2 regions of the Fructobacillus tropaeoli genome follow, and region 2 is predicted to be linked to the other one. Evidence: riboswitches for the same ligand, from Rfam matches in the RefSeq annotation. Region 2 holds a riboswitch; the other holds the start of a gene.
The links. Region 2 has a riboswitch for lysine ahead of alr (alanine racemase). Riboswitches for the same ligand answer to the same signal wherever they lie in the genome.
Positions count from the first base shown of each region.

Region 1 (10,227 bases), on a different contig from region 2:
TGCAAACGGAAACCAACATGAGTTAACCTCACAAACACTTGCTGAACTTACGATTAACCAAGTCATGGCCGCCATCAGTATCTGGCTCACGCAAGAAGAGCCTGTTAAGCCTGACATTTTTGCTCAACGCTTTATCTATCTTTTCTCAAATTCTATTCTTGATTTAGCTGAAATGAGCGATTAACCTATTAGCACTGATTTCTTTCACAAAAAGAGCTTCCACCCTAAAGGTGGAAGCTCTTTTATTAATTAAGAAACATAACCTACCCAACCGAAATCCGGCTGAATAACCAATTTTTAATGTTCAGCCTTTGAATCCAAATCAATTTCATCTAAAGGAATCAACTTTGACTTCTTAACAATCTTATAGACAATGTATGGAATCACGACAATTGGCACTGACAGATAAGTCATGCCAATCTTTTCCCAATCAAAGTGAGTAAAGGAAGTTGGGTCTTGCAAAACAATCACTACGATTGACAAAACAATGGCCAAAATCGGACCAAATGGGAACCAGCGTGCCTTATAGACCAACTTGTTCAAGTCCTTACCTTGGCGAACATAGGCACGACGGAAGCGCAAATGTGCTAAGGCAATTCCTAGCCAGGCAATAAAGCCAGACAGACCTGAAGCAGCAACCAACCAAGTGTAGGCTTCACTACCACCCTTAATGTCTGACAAGAAAGCAAACATGCCAACGAAGACCGTTAACAATAGGGATGCCCAAGGCACACCAAATTTTGACAACTTTGAAAATACCTTTGGTGCCTGACCCTTCTTGGCCAAGGCGTAAAGTGTTCGGTTAGCTGCATAAGTAGCTGAATTCGCTGCTGAAATAATTGACGTCAAGATAACTGCGTTCATTAATGAGGCGGCAAAAGCGATACCAGCATTCTTGAAGACAATCGTAAATGGTGAAACCGTGATGTCGTTGTTATTAGCAGCTGACAACAAATTTGGATCCTTGTAATACACCAAAGCAGAAATCACAAAGATGGCACCGATATAGAACAACAAGATCCGCCAGAAGACTGAGTTAATCGCCTTTGGCACTGATTTTGATGGGTCCTTTGCTTCACCAGCAGTAATCCCCACCATTTCTGTTCCCTGGAATGAAAAACCAGCAACCAAGAAAACCGACAAGACACCTTGGAAGCCACCAACAAAACCGTGGTTACCAACAGACAGGTTATGCATGACGTTTTGATTTGAGTGAATAACCCCAAAAATGGTCAAGACACCAATAATCAAGAAGAAGACAATCGTCACAACCTTGATTGTCGACAACCAAAATTCAGTTTCACCAAAAGTCGAAACGGAAAAGAGATTAATAAAGAAAATCAGTGCCAACACAATCGCTGAGAAAACCCAAGCCGGTACGTGAGGCAGCCAGAACTGCGCGACCAAACCAACCGCCGAGACTTCAGCCGCAATGGTAATCGCCCAGTTAAACCAGTAATTCCACCCAAGGGCAAAGCCCATAGCTGGTTCAATAAAACGATTACCGTATTCTGAAAACGAACCAGTAGTTGGCATATAAGTTGCCATTTCACCAAGTGAAGTCATCAGGAAGTAAACCATGACACCCATCACCAAATAGGCAGTAATGGCGCCCATTGGTCCAGCTTGTGATACCGTTGCTCCAGAGGCCAAAAAGAGCCCCGTTCCAATTGATCCACCCAAGGCAATCATGGAGACATGACGTGTCTTCAATTCCTGCTGGATGGCATTTTGATCTTGTTCAGCCATTTGCATGACTCCTTCATATGAATTTCAAACAATAAAAAAACCCGTTTTTGTCACAAAACAAAAACAGGCGGTAAATTCGTTCAATAATGATAGCAATGATTAGCAAAGCGCACCGTTAAAAACGACAGTCCGATGAATCTTCTTCACCGGCCCAAGGAAAATTTTTGACGCAAAATTTCCTTTCGGCAACTGCACCTTTCACCCTCAGTCTTTGTCTTGGCCAGACTCTTCAGGGCTACTCATTTTAGTTGCGACCTCTTTGTTTGTTGTTCCTACCATAACACAATTTAAATATCACCGTCAACTGCAAAAATGACTAACCAACTTTTAACGTGCTTTAAGTAAACCTTAGCAGCTAAACGGAAGTAAATATAGGCCAGTAAGAAAGCGCCCAACACCGTGGTAAAGGACAAATCACTACCAACCATCTTATTGCCAGCTAACACAATCCACGTTAACACAAAGACGGTCTGAATGGTGGTCTTGACCCAGTGGGCCACGTGAAATCGACGAACTAGGATGTTGTCAAATTCAAAGAAAAACAAGGCCCACATTGCCAATGATAAATCAGGCATCGTTTGATCTAAAGTTAACCCGTGATTCCAGGTTAAGAAAACTATTGCCGACCAAATAATCATACTGATAAAGAAAATTGTGGTCACGTTAATCGCCCACCAAGAGCCAACTTTAAAGCCCAAAGACCGAATGAAAAACGCCCAGAAAATATTAACTAACCAAATAAACCACAAACTTCCCATCACATTAGCAGGGCCTGCTAAAAATAAGAAATGACTAGCAATTTCTTGGGCTATAATGGCAAAAACAGTGTCCATTAATTCTAAAAAGCCACTATTGAAGCGCAGCATAATCGATAGAATAATAAAAAGTGCTAAAAAGCACTTTGACAAATATGGTCTCTTTTTTAATGGCGATATTAACACAAGACGGTCCTCTTCGATAAATAAATAACATTCTTATGTAAAAGAGTTTACGTCATGTAATAAAAAAAAGCAAAGTGCAACTATTGTAATCAAGAATTGTTCTTAATTAAAATAATTGATACCCATGGCTGCTCGAACCTCTTTCATGGTTTCTTCAGCTCTTTGATTTGCTTTTTCTGAGCCATTTTTCAACATGGCTAATACCTGATCCATGTTTTGTGCGTACTCTAACCGGCGCTCACGAATCGGTGCCAATTCAGCTTCCATCACGTCCAATAGGTGTTTCTTAAGCTTCATATCACCTAAGCCCCCAGCCTGGTACTGTTCCTTTAAATCTTGTACTCGCCCTTGATCGGGGTCAAAAATATCTAAATAGGTAAAGACGACGTTGCCTTCAACATGTCCCGGGTCCTCAACACGAATATGTGTTGGGTCGGTATACATTGACTTGACTTTCTTAGCTAAAGTATCTGGATCATCAGAAAGGTAGATCCCATTATTCAATGACTTTGACATCTTCGCATTTCCATCAATTCCAGGAAGACGGCCCTGTCCCTTTGGTGGGAAAACGCCCTCAGGCTCAACAAAAACATCTTTTTGATAAGCATTATTGAATGAACGAACTAATTCACGTGTTTGCTCAATCATCGGCTTTTGATCGTCACCAACTGGGACCTTTTTTGCCTTAAAAATGGTGATATCTGCGGCTTGAGAAACTGGATACGTTAAGAACCCAGCAGGAATCCCTTCCCCGAAGCCCTTTTGTTGAATTTCAGTCTTGACTGTTGGATTACGCTCTAACCGTCCTAATGAAACCAAATTCATAAAGTACATCGTTAATTCAGCTAAACCTGGAATTTGAGACTGGACAAAAATAGTTGATTTCTTTGGGTCCAATCCAACAGCCAAATAATCTAAGGCAACTTCCGTCAATGATTGTCTGATTTTTTCAGGATTACGCGCATTATCCGTAAAGGCTTGGGTATCCGCAATCATGATATAGGGATCAAATTCCCCAGAATTTTGCATGGCCACCCGATTCTTCAGAGATCCGATATAGTGACCGATATGTAGTTTTCCGGTTGGGCGATCGCCGGTTAAATAAATTTCTTTTTCCATGGCTTCTATTTCTCTTTCTAGTTATTAACCTTTCCATTATAACGAAATCAAACTCGACTTGCAGGATTCTTGTTTTATTGTTATATTATGAGAAAAAGATTAGAATGTTTTCACACTAAGGGGGAATCAATATGAAATATGCTGTTGTTGGTGCGGGTGCGATGGGCCTTCGTTATGGCCTCTTATTGCAAGAAGAAGCTGGCCTCGACGTTGATTTTGTCGAACCAACACAAGGTTCTGTTGACGTCATTAAGGCGCAAGGCGACGTGGTTTACCGATCAGTTGACCACGAAGACAAGACGCCAATTAAGGTGAATATTTATTCACCAGAAGAATATGAAGGTACCCCAGATGTCTGGATTTTCTTCATGAAGCAAATGCAGTTAGCAGATGCGTTGAAGCGCTTGCAACCTAAGTTCCAAAAGGGACAAACCGCTTTGGCAGCCATGAACGGTATGGGTCACATTGAAAAGATTCAAGAATATTTTGACGATGAGCACATTATTGGTGGAACAGCCATGATTGCCACTATTTTGAACAACTTTGGAGATGTCGACTTTATTGGGGAAACAAGTTCCGTATATGCGAACTTGACCCAAAAGCCTTCTAAGGTTATGGATGAAGTTCAAAAGGATTTCCAAGCAGCCGGATTGAATCCTTCATATTCTGAAAACTTTATGGGAACATTGCTCACCAAGGTAGCCTTTAACGCAGTTGAAAATTCAATTGCTACCATGTTCCAGGCTCGTATGGGTCACTTGATTCAATACAAGGACTTCGTTTCAAAGATTGCCGCTCCATTGGTCGCAGAAGTTTATGCAGGGACAAAGGCTGCCGGTATTGAATTGATTGAAACGGAACAAGAAATGCTGGAACAAGTGGATTACGTTTCCCGCGTTGGTAACCCACTCCACTTCCCTTCTATGTACCAAGACTTTGTTAAGGGCCGTCCAACGGAAGTCGACTACATCAATGGCTACTTGGCTGATTTAGCCGAAAAGAACGGCGTACCAGCTCCTAACCAACGCTTGATTACCAGCTTAGTTCACCTTGCAGAAGCGATGCGTGAATTTAACCCACCAGTTAACAAGCTGGCACAACCAGAAAAGTAAAAATTATAGTAAGAATCGCTGATGACATCACTAAAAGGCTTAAAAACTTCTTGCCTTTCCAGTCAAATCAGCGGTTTTTTCTTTGCTTTTTTAGACAACAAAAAAGCCGCAACCGAAGTTGCGACTTTAATAGTAGCTCGTGAGAGAATCGAACTCTCGATTCCGCCGTGAAAGGGCAGCGTCTTAGCCACTTGACCAACGAGCCATGGTCAGTCGTTACTTGATATCTCTATCAAACAACTATATTAGTATATCAAGGTAAGACGCTTTCGTCAACACCTAAATCAAAAAAAGTTTATTTTTTTGATTTTAGTACCAACCATACTGCAAATGATGAGCCAATGCGGCCTGTGCAGTCCCGTAACGAGCAGCAATATAGGCTTTCATTGCTTGCAACTGATCTTGATAATCAGTTGAATTACCACCATAGCGAGCACGCAAAGTTGGTGATAACTGGCCAATTCCAAAGTAAATGCCGTTTGTCGCATTCACGTTGCCACCAGATTCCTTCATAATGATTGTTTGAAGGGCCTGCTGTTCAGCTTGATTATAATCCAAGTTGCTGACTTGCACCGCCTGGCTTTGCTGGCTAGTTACTGGCGTTGGAGCCGCTTGCGATGCAGGGGCCTCGGAAACAGCTACCTGAGAACTAGCAGTCTGCGATGCAGGGGCCTGTGATGCAGCTACCTGAGAACTGGCTGACTGCGATGCAGGGGCTTGTGAAACCGCTGCCTGAGAACTGACCGACTGCGATACAGGAGCCTGTGATGCAGCCGTCTGGGAACTAACAGACTGCGATGTAGACGTTTGGGCACTTTGAGAACTCGTCTGGCTGCCATTTTTATTGACAGACAAAGTCTGTCCAACAAAAATTTGATTGGCATCCTTGATATTATTTTCTTGGGCCAACTGATCAACGCTCAAACCAAACTTCTGCGCCAATGTCCACAGGTTATCACCCGCTTGGACTCGGTAAGTATTTTCGGTCGTTTGTGTTGTGGCATTTTGTGATGTGGCGTTTGTATTGGCAACACCGATAATCAATTCTTGTCCTTGATAAATTTGATCAACATTTTGAATTTGATTATCCGATGCCAACTGTGCCACCGTCGTATTAAAACGAGACGCTAATGCTGATAGCGTTTCGCCATTGGCAACTGTATGCTTTTGTACCTGGTCGGCACTAACTGCATGTTGACCGGCTGCAACGGAACCGGCCAAACCAGCAGCAATTAATAATTGCTTTTTGACGTTCATATGACTCTCCTTTCTTTTTTGAGGCGAGAAAAAATCGATAATCTGCGCCTACTATGTCTCATGATAACCCTTTTTATGTAACAGTGTTTTTAAAATTATGATAAGAACCCATTAGAGCAAAACTTTTGCTGATAAATCAGCTTGGGCTCAGACCCACTGATTTTTAATTTAAACGACAAAAAAAGGAGTCAGCTAACAGCTAACTCCCTTTTTGATTTTAACGACCTGAGCGAATTGAAGCAACGTGAATTCGGTTAACGGCACGCATCAAAGCGACACGAGCCATATCCATTTCATGTTGGTTCTTGATTTCTTGTGCATGGTCCAAACGAGCTTGCGCACGTTCCTTGGCACTTTCAGCACGATTCACATCGATATTATCAGCAGTTTCCGCACTGTCGGCGATAACCGTCAACAGATTATTAGAAAACTCAGCCACGCCACCGTTAACGGCGAGTGACTTTTCTTGCTGGTCTTTTTTAACCAACATTTCGTCAATGGCCATGGCGGCCAAAATTGGTTCATGGCCGGCCATAATTCCAAGTTGTCCACCCTGTGTATTAATGACAGCAATTTCAACTTGGTCTTGGTCGTAGACTTGGCCTTCAGGGGTCACAATCTTAACTGTGATTCCCCGTGAGCTTGTTTCTTCATCAGCCATGGATTACCCCCTTATTGGGCCATCGTCTTGGCCTTATCAACCACTTGTTCGATAGCGCCGACGTTACGGAAGGCATCTTCAGGCAAGTTATCATACTGACCGTTCAAGATTTCCTTAAATGAGCGAACAGTTTCTGAAACAGGAACATATTCACCCTTCACACCAGTAAAGGTTTCCGCAACTGAGAATGGTTGTGACAAGAAGAATTGGATACGACGAGCACGGTTAACAGTAACCTTCTCTTCGTCTGACAATTCATCCATACCCAAAATTGCAATAATATCTTGCAATTCACGGTAACGTTGCAAAGTCCGTTGCACTTCAGTGGCAACTTCATAGTGCTCTTGACCAACAACTTGTGGGTCCAAAGCTGAAGAAGTTGATGCCAAAGGATCAACGGCAGGATAGATACCCTGTTGCGTCAATGAACGTTCCAAGTTGGTTGTGGCATCCAAGTGGGCGAAAGTCGTTGCAGGTGCGGGGTCGGTATAATCATCGGCTGGCACATAAACGGCTTGAATTGAAGTAACGGCACCCTTCTTAGTAGAAGTGATTCGTTCCTGCAAACGGCCCATTTCAGAAGCCAACGTTGGTTGGTAACCAACGGCTGAAGGAATACGACCCAAAAGGGCAGAAACTTCAGATCCAGCTTGCGTGAAACGGTAAATGTTATCGATAAAGAGCAAAACGTCCTTACCTTCGTTATCACGGAATGATTCGGCCATTGTCAAACCAGTCAAGGCAACACGCATACGTGCACCAGGAGGTTCGTTCATTTGACCATAAACCATGGCAGTTTGCTTCAAAACGCCAGATTCCTTCATTTCGTGGTACATGTCGTTACCTTCACGGGTACGTTCCCCGACACCAGTAAAGACAGAAATACCATTGTGCCCTTGGGCAATGTTGTGGATCAATTCTTGGATCAGAACAGTCTTTCCAACCCCGGCTCCACCGAAGAGCCCAATCTTTCCACCACGGATATATGGTGCCAGGAGATCAATAACCTTGATTCCTGTTTCCAAAATTTCCGTTGAAGTTGCAAGTTCATCAAATTCAGGGGCATCACGGTGAATTGGGTGGCGTGCGACTGAAGAGTCGACGGCACCTGCATTATCCACTGGTTCACCCAAGACGTTGAAAACTCGACCCAAAGTAGCTTCCCCTACGGGAACTTCAATGGGCTTACCGGTATCGGTCACGGCCATGCCGCGTTGCAATCCATCAGTTGAGTCCATGGCGATGGTACGGACAACACCGTTTCCCAAAGCCAAAGAAACTTCAACCGTCAATGTTTTGTCAGATCCTAAATCAACCAACAAGGCGTTGTTGATTTCAGGAACAACTTGCCCTTCTTCAAAGGCAACATCAACAACTGGACCGATCACTTGTACGACTTTTCCAGTAGTCATCGTTGTTTCCTTTCAAATTCAAAGCTTTGCTGCTTAAAAATCAGCAAAGATGCTGCGATTAGCTTATTCCAAAGCAACCAAACCACCAGTAATTTCGGTGATTTCAGTCGTGATTTGAGCTTGACGCGCACGGTTATATTGCAAACCTAACGTTCCAATCAAATCGTCGGCTGAGTCGGTTGCCGATGACATCGCCGTTGATGATGCGGCATGTTCCGCCGTCTTAGCATCCAATACGGCTTCGAAAACCAATGATTGGATGTATTGAGGCAAAACCACGTTCAAAACTGCAGTTGAATCAGGTTCGGAATCATAGGCTGATTGAACTTCAAAGTCAGCTGCCACGTGTTCGTGACTATCATCCATGTCTTCCAAAATGTCCTTTGTCAATGGCAATAATTGCGTGTTGCGTTGCTCTGATTCCAAGCGGTTCACAAAGTGATTGTAAACCAAGTGCAAAGAATCAAAGGCTTCCGCTTCATACAATGAAATCACCGTCTTTAACAGTTGGCGAATTTCATTGAAGGTTGGGACATCGGAAATACCGCGGTGTTCCAAGGCAATTGAGAAGCCACGTTGCTTGTAAAAATCAGCCCCGTTACCACCAATTGCTAAGATCACAGTATTTTCTTTGGTTAAGTTGTGCTTTTCCATCAAGGCATTGGTTTCCTTGATGATGTTGGCGTTATAAGACCCAACTAAACCTCGGTCTGAGGTCACAAGCAAGATTCCCGTCTTCTTTACCGGCCGCTTAGCAACCATTGGTAAATGAGCAGAATCGACATTGTCCAACACGTGCGCCTCAATTAAGTGGCCCACAACTGCCTTCAAACGGTTAGCATATTCATGATAACCGGTTGCCGAATTTTGAATCTTACTTAGCTTTGCAGTTGAAACCAACTGCATTGCGGCTGTAATCTGCCGAGTCTTTTTTGTTGAGCCAATTCGCCGTTTAATATCTTGTAAAGAAGCCATGTTGCCTCCTTTTATTGGTCAACTGAGCCAGCAAAGCCATCCTTAAAGCTCTTCACTGCAGCATCCATCTTAGATTCGTCTGGCAAGGCCTTTGTTGTGACGATTTCGTCCAACAAGTCCTTTTGACTAGCATCCAAGTATGAAACAAATTCATCTTGGAAGCGTTGCAAATCTTCGATTGCCACGTCATCCAAGAAGCTGTGTGTCAAGGCATACAAGACAAAGACTTGATGCTGAACAGACATTGGCGCGTGCAAAGGTTGCTTCAAGATTTCAACAGTGCGCTTTCCACGACCCAACTTAGCTTGTGTTGCCGCATCCAAGTCAGAACCGAATTGAGCGAAAGATTCCAATTCGCGGAAGGAAGCCAAGTCCAAACGCAAAGTACCAGAAACCTTCTTCATTGCCTTAATCTGGGCATCCCCTCCAACACGGGAAACAGATGTTCCGGCATCGATGGCAGGACGAATACCGGCGTAGAATGAGTCGGAATCCAAGAAAATCTGACCATCGGTGATTGAAATCACGTTGGTTGGGATATATGCAGAAACGTCACCACCCTGTGTTTCAATGATTGGCAAAGCAGTCATTGATCCACCACCGAGTTCGTCTGACAACTTGGCTGCACGTTCAAGCAAACGTGAGTGCAAGTAGAAGACATCACCAGGGTAAGCTTCACGTCCAGGCGGACGACGCAAGATCAAAGATATCTCACGGTAGGCCGTTGCTTGCTTTGACAAATCATCAAAGACAATCAAGACGTGCTTGCCGTTGTACATGAATTCTTCACCCATGGCTGCACCAGCATAAGGAGCCAAGTACAACAAAGCGGCAGCTTCAGATGGGCCGGCATTAACAACAATCGTGTAATCCATTGCGCCCATCTTCTTCAAAGTTTCAACTTGTTCACGAACAGTTGAATCCTTTTGACCAATAGCGACATAAACAACAATCATGTCTTGGTCTTTTTGGTTCAAAATTGTATCAATGGCAATTGAAGT
Region 1 is NZ_BOJU01000003.1:220,157-230,383, forward strand. Features, by position in the region: gene FT12353_RS05230 (TetR/AcrR family transcriptional regulator) at 1-184, shown strand, start outside; gene FT12353_RS05235 (amino acid permease) at 298-1,749, opposite strand; lysine riboswitch at 1,847-2,017, opposite strand; gene FT12353_RS05240 (hypothetical protein) at 2,037-2,657, opposite strand; gene trpS (tryptophan--tRNA ligase) at 2,793-3,809, opposite strand; gene FT12353_RS05250 (ketopantoate reductase family protein) at 3,941-4,921, shown strand; tRNA gene FT12353_RS05255 (tRNA-Glu) at 5,055-5,126, opposite strand; gene FT12353_RS05260 (aggregation-promoting factor C-terminal-like domain-containing protein) at 5,231-6,178, opposite strand; gene FT12353_RS05265 (F0F1 ATP synthase subunit epsilon) at 6,396-6,839, opposite strand; gene atpD (F0F1 ATP synthase subunit beta) at 6,851-8,251, opposite strand; gene FT12353_RS05275 (F0F1 ATP synthase subunit gamma) at 8,315-9,226, opposite strand; gene atpA (F0F1 ATP synthase subunit alpha) at 9,238-10,227, opposite strand, start outside.
Region 1: it holds a riboswitch for lysine, as region 2 does, so the genes downstream of both, FT12353_RS05235 (amino acid permease) here and alr (alanine racemase) in region 2, are expected to answer to the same signal.

Region 2 (10,227 bases):
CAGGCCATTGCCAAAGTCAAAGGTCGTCACAGCCCCATGCTGCCCCTTGACCAAGGCTACTTTTTGCTGGCCATCACTATCTTTACCAAGCACGGCATAAATAGTGTCGTTGCGATCATCTTCTGTGACACCGTGTAGGTTCGTCAAAGATGTTTTTTGACTGACCGTTTTTTGCACGTTTGATTCCGCTCTAGCCATCGGCTGTAATGCCATGTAGGCATAAGCATAAATAGCGCCGGCTACAATCAGGAAAATCGCCACCAAGATGATAAAAAATTTAACCCAAGAAAAGCGCTTGGGCCGGGCCATTCTGACTCGTAAGTTGTCGTGAACTTCCATAAAAATTCTTTCTCCGATTTGTCATAACTATTGTTCATTATAGCAAAAAAATAGCCAAGAAATTGGATAATCTCCAAGCTCATGGCTATTTAATCGTTATTCTGCTGTTGAAAGTTCAGTTGCTTCCTTAGCAGCCTTGGCGTAGGCAATCACTCGCTTCATGGCCTCTTCTAATTTTTCAGTCGAAGTGGCGTAAGAAATGCGAATGTGGCCTTCACCTCCGGTCCCAAAGACAGAACCAGGAATTGTTCCCACCTTGGCCTTTTCACCTAATTCATAGACAAAGGCTTCATCGTCTTGTGGCAAGAAATCAGGAATCTTAGCGAAGATGTAAAAGGCACCCTTTGGTGTTGGAGCCGTAAAGCCAGCTTCCTGCAAGCCAGCTAAGACAATGTCGCGGCGCTTTTGATAGATGTCACGCATTTCCTTGGGGGCATCTCTGGCAACCGTTAGGGCTGCCAAAGCCCCGGCCATCATTGGACCTGGTGCTGTTGTGACAACACCAGAGTGGGCCAAACCAACCATCTTCATCAAGGCCTTTGGACCGGCAATAAAGCCCACCCGGTACCCGGTCATCGCATGTGACTTTGACAGTCCACCAATCAAGATGGTTTGTTCTGGAATATAGTTCGTAATCGACTTATGCGTTTGACCGTAAGTCAACTCCGCATAAATTTCATCTGATATGACCAAAACATCCGTTTTCTTGATAGCCGTGGCAAGTTCCTTGAGCTCTTCTTCATCATAGGTAACACCAGTTGGGTTACCAGGAAAGTTCAACACCAAGCCTTTTGCTTCAGGGTGCTCTTGGATTGCCTTTTCAAACATTTCCGCCGTAAACAGGTATGATGGCGCCGTGTTAATTTCGACCACCTTCAAACCGAGACGTAAAGCTTCCGCCTGGTAAAAACAAAATGTTGGTGTTGGTACCAAAATTGTTTCACCACGGTTAAACAGTGCAGACAATGAATCGTAAATGGCTTCTGAAGCCCCGATTGTCACCGAAATTTCACTTTCCGGATCATAGACTGGACCAGACAAACGTTCATGAACATAGTCGGAAATAGCCTGACGCAAAGCCAAAGTTCCCTGTGAAGGCGCATAATGTGAGTCATTATCATCAACCGCTTTTTTAACGGCCTCCTTGACTACATCTGGAACCGCAAAATCAGGTTCACCAAGGGTGAGCTTGATGATATCCGGAACTGCGGACAACTTGATGTCAACTGCTCGGATGGCCGCTGGCGGCACGATCTCGAACAATTGGTTATACTGCTTCGACAAACTTTCTTTGACTTGAACCATGAAAACCACTCCTATTCTATTCTAAACAAATCCTTTTACATTGCTTTGCACCATTCTACCATATTATTAAAAATAAATTAGAGAATTTTATCTAATCCAATCTCTAATCCATCAATTTCATCGACTTTTCGAATTGAACGAGCAACCCCGGTCATGAAAGACGAACGATTATTTGTTGATTGTTTGATTGTTAATGTTTCTCCAGCCGAACCAAAGACAACCGTTTCTTCGGCCAAGATACCCGGCAAACGCATGGCATGCACCGGTACTCCCTGACTTTGGTCGCCACGGGCCAAAGCGTTTGAATGTGGAATAGCAGGTTCTTCTTGACGAGCAGCAACAATCAAATCAGCGGTGGCCTTTGCCGTCCCAGATGGTGCATCGACCTTGTCCTCATGGTGAGCCTCGATGATTTCGGCTGCAGGCAAGTATTTAGCTGCTTGACCGGCAAACTGCATCAACAAAACCGCTGTAATTGAAAAGTTAGGAACAACCAAGGCCGATTGGTCGTTTTCGAGGGCCAAGGCCCTTAATTTTTCCAGATCATCAGCTTGTAAGCCAGACGTTCCCATCACCAAGTCAAAACCATGGGTCAAGGCGTATTGGCCATTTTCAAAGGCAACAGCCGGATTAGTGACATCAACCCAAACACCAGCACTGACGTTAATGTCTGCTAAGTCGGTAAAGGTTGAAACAGTGCCTTCTTGATCATCTGACTGTTGGTCGAGCGCCCTTTTAGTCGTTAAGCGGCCAGCTAATGAAAAATCAGCTTGGTCCTCAATCAACTTTTCAATCGACTGCCCCATTTTCCCTTGGGCGCCTGCGAGAAAGACGGTTTTCATGCAACAACTCCTTGCCGGCCTAATACGGCCTCTACTTCTGCTGTTTGCTGCTCAGTCAATGGCAGCAATGGTAAACGTAACTGATTTTCAATCAAGCCCTGCTTAGCTAAGATGGCCTTTACGGGACTTGGTGATGGATGAGAGAACAAAACGTTCATCCGTGGTGTCAAGAAGCGTTGATACTGGCCCGCCAAGGCCACATCACCAGCTTCAAGAGCGGCAAAGAGCGCTTGCATCTCACGACCATAGAGGTGTGACGCAACTGAAATCGTGCCCGCACAACCAATGGCCTTTGCTGCCAATGTTTGGCTATCTTCACCAGTATAAACGGCAAAGCCTTCTGGCGCTTGATCAACCAAAACGGCCAAGTCATCAATTGAAGTCACTTGCTTAACCGCATTAATATTTGGATGGTGAGCCAAGAACAAGACAGAATCATTCGTCAACGAAACGCTTGAACGACCAGGAATGTTATACAACATCAATGGTACTTGGCTGGCATTGGCGATTGCCGTGAAGTGGGCAATCATGCCGTCCTGATCGGGCTTATTGTAGTAAGGCGTGACAGCCAAAATGCCAGTCACACCCTCGATTTGGCTGGCAGTCTCAGCCAAGGCCACGGATTCTGCCGTGTTGTTTGTCCCAACGTTAGCAATAACCGGTCCCCGGCCGTTTACATACTGGGCAAAGTGGCGGTACAAGGACAGGCGTTCTTCCTCCGTCAACGTAGGTGATTCACCGGTTGTACCACCGATGACAAAGCCCTGCGTTCCTTCACTCAATAACTTATCCGTTAAACGGTCCAAGGCATCATAGTCAATTTCGTCCTGGCTGGTAAATGGGGTAATTAATGCGGTAATCAAATTTGCTGTCATCATCAAAAGCCATCCTCTCTCATCTTTAGCTATAGCGATTTCTTAGTTTTTTCAATACATCTTAACTGGCAAGCGGCAAAATCAGTTTCCCTGGATGCCAGCTTATTGGGCCATTCGTTGTTTAAAATAGGCCACCATTGCCTGAACACCGGCGTTTAAGGCTCGCTCATCGGGGTTCAACCGGGCATCGTGAAGGCTATGTTTGGGGTCACCAACCCCAAGCCAAAACATTGTGCCTGGGAACTTATTTAGTAGGAAGCCGAAGTCTTCGCCGGTCATTGCCGGCTGTGCTTCTACAAAGTCAACTTCCGGATTTTCTTCCATAAAGGCCATAAAGGCTGCCGTAGTTTTTGGATCATTTTCAACCGGGTAATAACCACCCTGAATGAGCTCCAAGTTCATTTGAACATCAAAGGCAACGGCAATCCCATCCGCAATGGCGCGGACCCGTTTTTGCATCATCTCCAAGTCCGTTTGGGTAAAGGCCCGAATCGTCCCGGCTAACTTGGCCTCACCGGCAATCACGTTACCGATTGTGCCGGCGTGAAAGGAGCCAATCGTCACGACTCCACCATGAATGGGGTCAACATTGCGGGAAACAACGGTTTGCACCTGGCTGACAAAGGCAGAAGCGGCAACCAAAGCATCCTTGGCTTGATGGGGATAAGCCGCGTGACCACCCTGGCCAACAACTTGAAGATGAATCTCCGTTGTCCCGGCAAAGAGTGTGCCCATTTTGGTTGCAATCTGACCGGCCGGCAAGGCTGGCTGGTCATGCAAGGCGTAGAGTTCATCCGGTTTAAAATCACCCGTAAGCGCACCGGCCTCATACAAACGTTTGCCCCCGGCCTCGGATTCTTCTGCCGGTTGAAAGATAAAAATCAGATTATCTTTCGGCTGATTTTTCGCAAAGTAAGCCAAGATTCCCAAGGCAACCGTCATATGAATATCATGACCACAGGCATGCATCACACCGGGGTGTTTCGAAGCAAAGGGCAGGCCTGTTTCTTCCTCAATTGGTAAGGCGTCAATATCAGCTCGGTAGCCAATTGTTTTCTTTGGGTTTGACCCTGCCAAGCGGACCAGCAAGGCCGTTTCAACTTCTGGCACCTCTTTGATTGTTAAGAAATCGCTCGCAAAGGCGGCAATTGTTTTTTTCAAATATTGTTTTGTTTGCACTTCATGCAAAGCCAACTCTGGAATGGCATGTAAGTCGCGCCGAACCTGCGCTAAATTAATGGTTAAATCGGACATCAAAGCCTCCCTTTCATGGACCATGAAAACTTCTCTCTAATCAGCTAGGTCGCGCGGCCATCTTCCAGTCGTTTGCTAGCAAACTTTTTTACAAATCACGCAAGGCAGCAACCAAGGCCGTCTTTTGCTCTGTTTGAGCATCGATTTGCTTAATGACCTTAGCCGGTACTCCAGCCACAACCGTTCTTTCAGGAACATCTTCTGTCACGATGGCACCAGCGGCAACAACCGCTCCGGCACCAACTTGAACCCCTTCGATGACAACGGCGTTGGCACCAACCAAAGCACCATCACCAACACGAACAGGTTCTGCTGAAGCAGGTTCAATCACACCGGCCAAGACGGCACCGGCACCAATGTGGCAGTTCTTACCAACTTCAGCTCGGCCACCCAGAACAGCGCCCATATCAATCATCGATCCAGCACCAATTTTGGCACCAATGTTAATCACAGCCCCCATCATAACCACAACCTGGTCGTCGATTTGAACTCGGTCACGAATCAAGGCTCCTGGTTCAATGCGGGCATTCAAGTGCTGGGTGTTCAACAATGGCACCCCGGAGTTACGGGCAATTAGTTCAACGTGGTAGTCGGTAATGGCTGCCTGGTTGTCATCCAAAATTGGTTGGATCACTTGCATATCGCCAAAAACAGTCCCAGTTTTTTCTCCAATAAAGGCTTGCACATCATTTGGCCAAGTAATTTGAGCCAAATCACCAGCTAAGGTCACCTTTGCTGGTGTCTTCTTCTTAGAAGTTGCCAAGTAATTAATGATCGCCGCTGTATCCATTTCAGTCATGTTTTTGTTTTCCTTTTCGAGTTGTTTTCTTCTTATTTAAATCCAATTGTTTCTTTCAGCCTGGCAAGACAGGCTGATGAAATCAAGCAAGTCTCGCCAAAGCTGATTTTACCACTTACCAGGTAATTGGTAAGCACGGTCGTGGCTGGTCAAATCAGCTAAGCTTTCACCTTCGACCACCAGTTGTGAGAGGCCGTTTTCAACGAAGACCACGGCTGGCACAGGATTGCGGTTGTAGCGGGAGGCCATTGAGTACCCGTAAGCACCGGTATTCAAAACGGCAACCAAGTCGCCCGGCTCTGTTGCTGGCAATTCTTGGTCTTGAATCAAGACATCACCCGATTCACAATACTTACCCACTAAGCGGACATGCTCGGCTGGCGCTCCATGAACGTTGTTGGCCAAGACCGCCTGATAATCAGCCTGGTAAAGGGCTGGACGAATGTTATCACCCATTCCACCGTCAACGGCCAAGTAAGTCCGCACACCCGGTATATCCTTACGAGAACCAACAGTGTACAAGCTGTAACCGGCTGGGCCAGCGATTGAGCGCCCCGGCTCAATCCAGATATCCGGTTGGGTCATGCCCTTCTTAGCCGTTTGTTCCTGGACGCTTTTCAGTAAGGCCAAAACGAGGTCTTCTGGTAAGCGTGGCTTATCAGCGTCCGTGTAGGCAATTCCAAAGCCACCGCCAAGGTCCAATACTTCTGGTTGGTAATCCCATGAAGCACACAAGTCAACTAATTTTTGGCCGGCTAATTCAAAGCCATCTTCCTCAAAAATTTGAGAACCGATGTGGGCTGACAAACCAAGCAGGTGCAAGCTTTCATCGCCTTCAGCAATTTCATAAGCTCGCTTAGCTTGACCAAATTCCAAATCAAAGCCAAACTTAGAGTCGACTTGACCAGTCTGAATGTAATCATGGGTGTGGGCTGACACGCCAGGAACCACACGCAAAATCACATTTTGCTGTCCCTCTCGACCGGCCATAACCCGGTGCAAAAGGTCAAGTTCCAAGAAATTATCAACGATAATCGTGCCAACCCCGGATTCAACGGCAAAGGTCAAATCAGCCAGTGACTTGTTGTTTCCGTTATAAGAAACATTGGCCATCGGGAAGTCCGCAGCCACCGCCGTGTAGATTTCACCGGCGGAAACGAGGTCTAAGTGCAAGCCTTCTTCAGCAACCACCTGGTACATTGCCTGGCAGGCAAATGCCTTTGAAGCATAAGCAACGGCCCCTTTTTGACCGGCTTGTTCAAAGGCCTTCTTGAAGGCACGCATCTGCTTACGCATAGTCAAAACGTCATAGACGTACAATGGCGTTTGGTATTCCTTGGCCAAATCAGTGGCTAACACGCCACCAATCATGAGCTGGTCTTGGTCATTTACTTGCAAGTGGTTTGACATAAGAATCTTTCCTTCTTCTCTCTTTTTCAATCAAAATATTATTAGGTGGGGCTTAATCAACCAAGTACCGTGCTAAGCGGTCTTGGAAACGAATGGTGATTTCCCATGGATCAATTTCGCAATAGTGGGAAAAGTCAATTAGTGTGTTTTCCTGGTCCTGATTTTTACCAATGAAAGTCACCTTAGTTCCAACCGGAACGGGTTCTTCCAAAGCAATCATCAGTTGGTCCATGGCTAACTTGCCAACAATTGGCGCCTTTTGGCCATTAACCAAAACTTCATAGCCAACTGTTTCTCGTGGTAGGCCATCCCCGTAGCCGATTGGCAAAGTCGCAATCCATTGGGGCTTGGTGGTTTGGTAAGTGGCACCATAGGAAACGGAGGCACCTGTTGGCAGCTGTTTGATCATGACCACCTCGGATTCGAGTGTCAAGACCGGTTCCAGGTAGTTGTCAGGCTTTAATACCCCTTCGGATGGCTCAATACCATAGACCGAAGTTCCTGCTCGAATGACATCCATTGGCATCTGATCAACCCGGTATAAAGCTGCGGCCGAGTTAGCCAAGTGAACCATCGGTGGCATTGGCAAACCATCGGTTAACTCATGCCAGGTTGCTAGCTGGCCTTCAAAGTATGTCGTATCAACATCATCGGCCGTAGCAAAGTGAGTCATAATGCCTTGGTAAAGTAAGAAATCAGCATCTTGAACGTCGTCGATTGCCGCACTCAACTCTTCTCGGTTACGAAAACCGATTCGGCCCATACCCGTGTCGACCGCCAAGTTAACTTGGAGCTTAGGACCGCCGAGACGCAAATTGGCTTCAGCCTGCTTCAAGGTTTCACGATCAGCAACCGTGGCAATGATTTGGTAATCAGCCATTAATTGAGCAAATTCAGGAGACGTGAGGCCCAAAACCAAGATCGGTTGGCAAAAGCCGGCTTTTCGTAAGGCAATTGCCTCATCCATCACAGCAACGGCCAAGCCATCAGCACCACCTTCAACAGCAGCCTGACTCATTTCCAACAAACCAAAGCCGTAGGCATTGGCCTTCACCGTCATGAAAATAAAGTTGGCGTGGCTACTCTCACGCATAACTTTTAAATTTTTGGCCACCGCTGCCTTTGAAATCAATAAACGACTTGGACGGTGATTAGCGACAACCATGTGAGCCTCCTTAGGCAATAAAAAAATCCAAACAACGGGGGTTTATCCCTGTCGTTTGGATTATTGTCTAAAAATAGTCACAAAAAAACAGTTGAATAGCTCCCCGCTGCATTTGCAGCGACAGTCCAATAGCTCTTAACTATTGGCCCAGCAAAATGGCTCTGACCCCATCAGCTTCGGCAACCGCCCCTTTCGCGAACAATGTTCGGTACTCTTGTTGGTTGCGACCTCTATTACTTATTAAGTTGCCATTAATATACATGAGATTTTTTCTCATGTCAACACTCCTGACAAAATAAATTATCTTTTTAACAAAAAAGGCAGCCGATATTGGCTGTCTTTTCTTAATTTTATGAAAGCTTTTTTTGATAAAAGTTCGCTTTTACCCGTTTGTACCGACTATTAACAGTTGCCAATCGATCCGAAAGCGCTTTAACCTGTCCCTGGTTAAAGGAAGCAAGTAAAACGGACTTTTCTTGTTTTTGAAGGGCAATCAATAGCGGTGTGAGCGTCGTCACATCAACCCAGCGATGGGCCTGTGAGATGACGGCCACTTCTGGCACTTGTAGACTTTGCTGCCAAATCGCCGACAAGTATTCTGGTAGGACAATCAAAATTGACTGTTCTTCCTGGCTGCTTTGGCGGGCGGCCTTAATGAGGGGCGCCGAAATGTCCTGCGCATAGACAACATAGTCATCACCATAGCGGTCCGATAACTTGTAGTACCAATGCTTCAAGGCGGCGTGGTCCTCCACAATCAGAACAAAGTGCTGAACCTTGGCCAAAACCAGCTGTTCAATCTGCTGGTCTTCATTACGGCTCGTGGTCAGTACCGTTGTCAACTGATTATCCGTTGTCCCCTCGAATTCACTTTTCTCCGGCAACAGGGCGCCTGGCGTCTGGGCTAGAAATGTTGCTAAATCATCCGGTAAATAAGACGAAACGACTAGGACTTTATCCACCTGTTTCAAGAAGTACTTTTGGTACAGCAAATCAGCCTTGACCTCAAAAATTAGGTTTTGGACGGCCGGCTCCTTTTGGATGTGCCAGGAGATGTTGGCTAAGTATTCCTGGTGCGCTGATAGCCACGAAAGCTTAGCTAATTTAGCCGTCAAATCCGCTTGCGTCAATTTGTGGTTAAAATCAGCCTTAGCGGCCAAATCAACCAAGTCCAACAAGCGATTCAATACCGCCTTACCGGTCTTTACCAGACCAATATCTTCGGCTTGGGCGTCAATCTTATTGCTGGCCTCTTCCCAGTTATGAAGCGCCACCTTCCACTGCCCCTGTGTCTTCTTCGGCAAGCTAGCTGCCAAATCAGCTAAGCGGGCTACCTGGTCTTGGTAAAAGCTCAAAGGCAATGTCAGGCCAAAGCCCTCTTGAATGGCGGTCAAAAGCGCAATCGGCTTTTCCAAAATGGCCACGGGCCGGTCTTGGTACTTGCTTGCCTTTTCCAGCCCCTCCGAAATAGCAAAGAAGGCCGCAAAGGTCAGAAGAACCACATCGGCCTGAGCCGCCTTGTCAAAAGCTTTGACAAAGGCCGGACCCGTTTCATCAGAACGGACTGCTGCCAAGCCAGGCTGATTTTGCACACCTTTTGGCAAATCAATGAGGGCTAAATCAGGACTTTCGGCTAACCAAACCAGGACACGCGCTTGCCAAAAGGCGCCACCTTGGCTTCTAGCTACCGCCAGAACCTTTTGAAACTTCTTCTCATCCAGGTAATCGCGCGGCGCATAGAGTTTCGCCACCGATAAGTTAGCCCCGGGCAGTCGCTCCTGTAATTCCGCTAGGATAACATCCTGATGGTTCAAGAGCGTAATGTCATGGGCCAGCAGGTATGTCGCCTGTTGGCGGTTTTGATAAAAGAGTGGCAATAAATACGACAACGTCTTCTTAACTTCCGGCGGTGTCGTTAACTGCCAGACCGCTCTTTTCCGTTGTTGCAAAAAGCGCTGCACCTGGTCCATCACCTGACCCTGGTCTTCTTCGACTGCAAATCCGGGCCCTAAGGCTGCATCTTTATCGGCCAGCGTCTTCGGATAAGGCAAATCGTCGCCCTTTTTGTTCCGGTTTGAAGCTTTGTTTTTGCTGGGCTGGCGCCCTAACGCCTCTTCACGTTCGGCCAAAAATGTCGGAGCTGGAGACCGGTCCTTCATCGCCATCGCCAAGAAGTCCTGGCTTTGACGCAACAGGCCCCAATCCACACTCAAAAGTTCCTTCTTCGTCTTTTCAGGT
Region 2 is NZ_BOJU01000002.1:219,453-229,679, forward strand. Features, by position in the region: gene FT12353_RS03065 (hypothetical protein) at 1-339, opposite strand, end outside; gene FT12353_RS03070 (aminotransferase class I/II-fold pyridoxal phosphate-dependent enzyme) at 436-1,644, opposite strand; gene dapB (4-hydroxy-tetrahydrodipicolinate reductase) at 1,722-2,486, opposite strand; gene dapA (4-hydroxy-tetrahydrodipicolinate synthase) at 2,483-3,364, opposite strand; gene FT12353_RS03085 (N-acetyldiaminopimelate deacetylase) at 3,464-4,615, opposite strand; gene dapD (2,3,4,5-tetrahydropyridine-2,6-dicarboxylate N-acetyltransferase) at 4,704-5,414, opposite strand; gene lysA (diaminopimelate decarboxylase) at 5,523-6,824, opposite strand; gene alr (alanine racemase) at 6,877-7,989, opposite strand; lysine riboswitch at 8,078-8,230, opposite strand; gene FT12353_RS03105 (exonuclease domain-containing protein) at 8,340-10,227, opposite strand, start outside.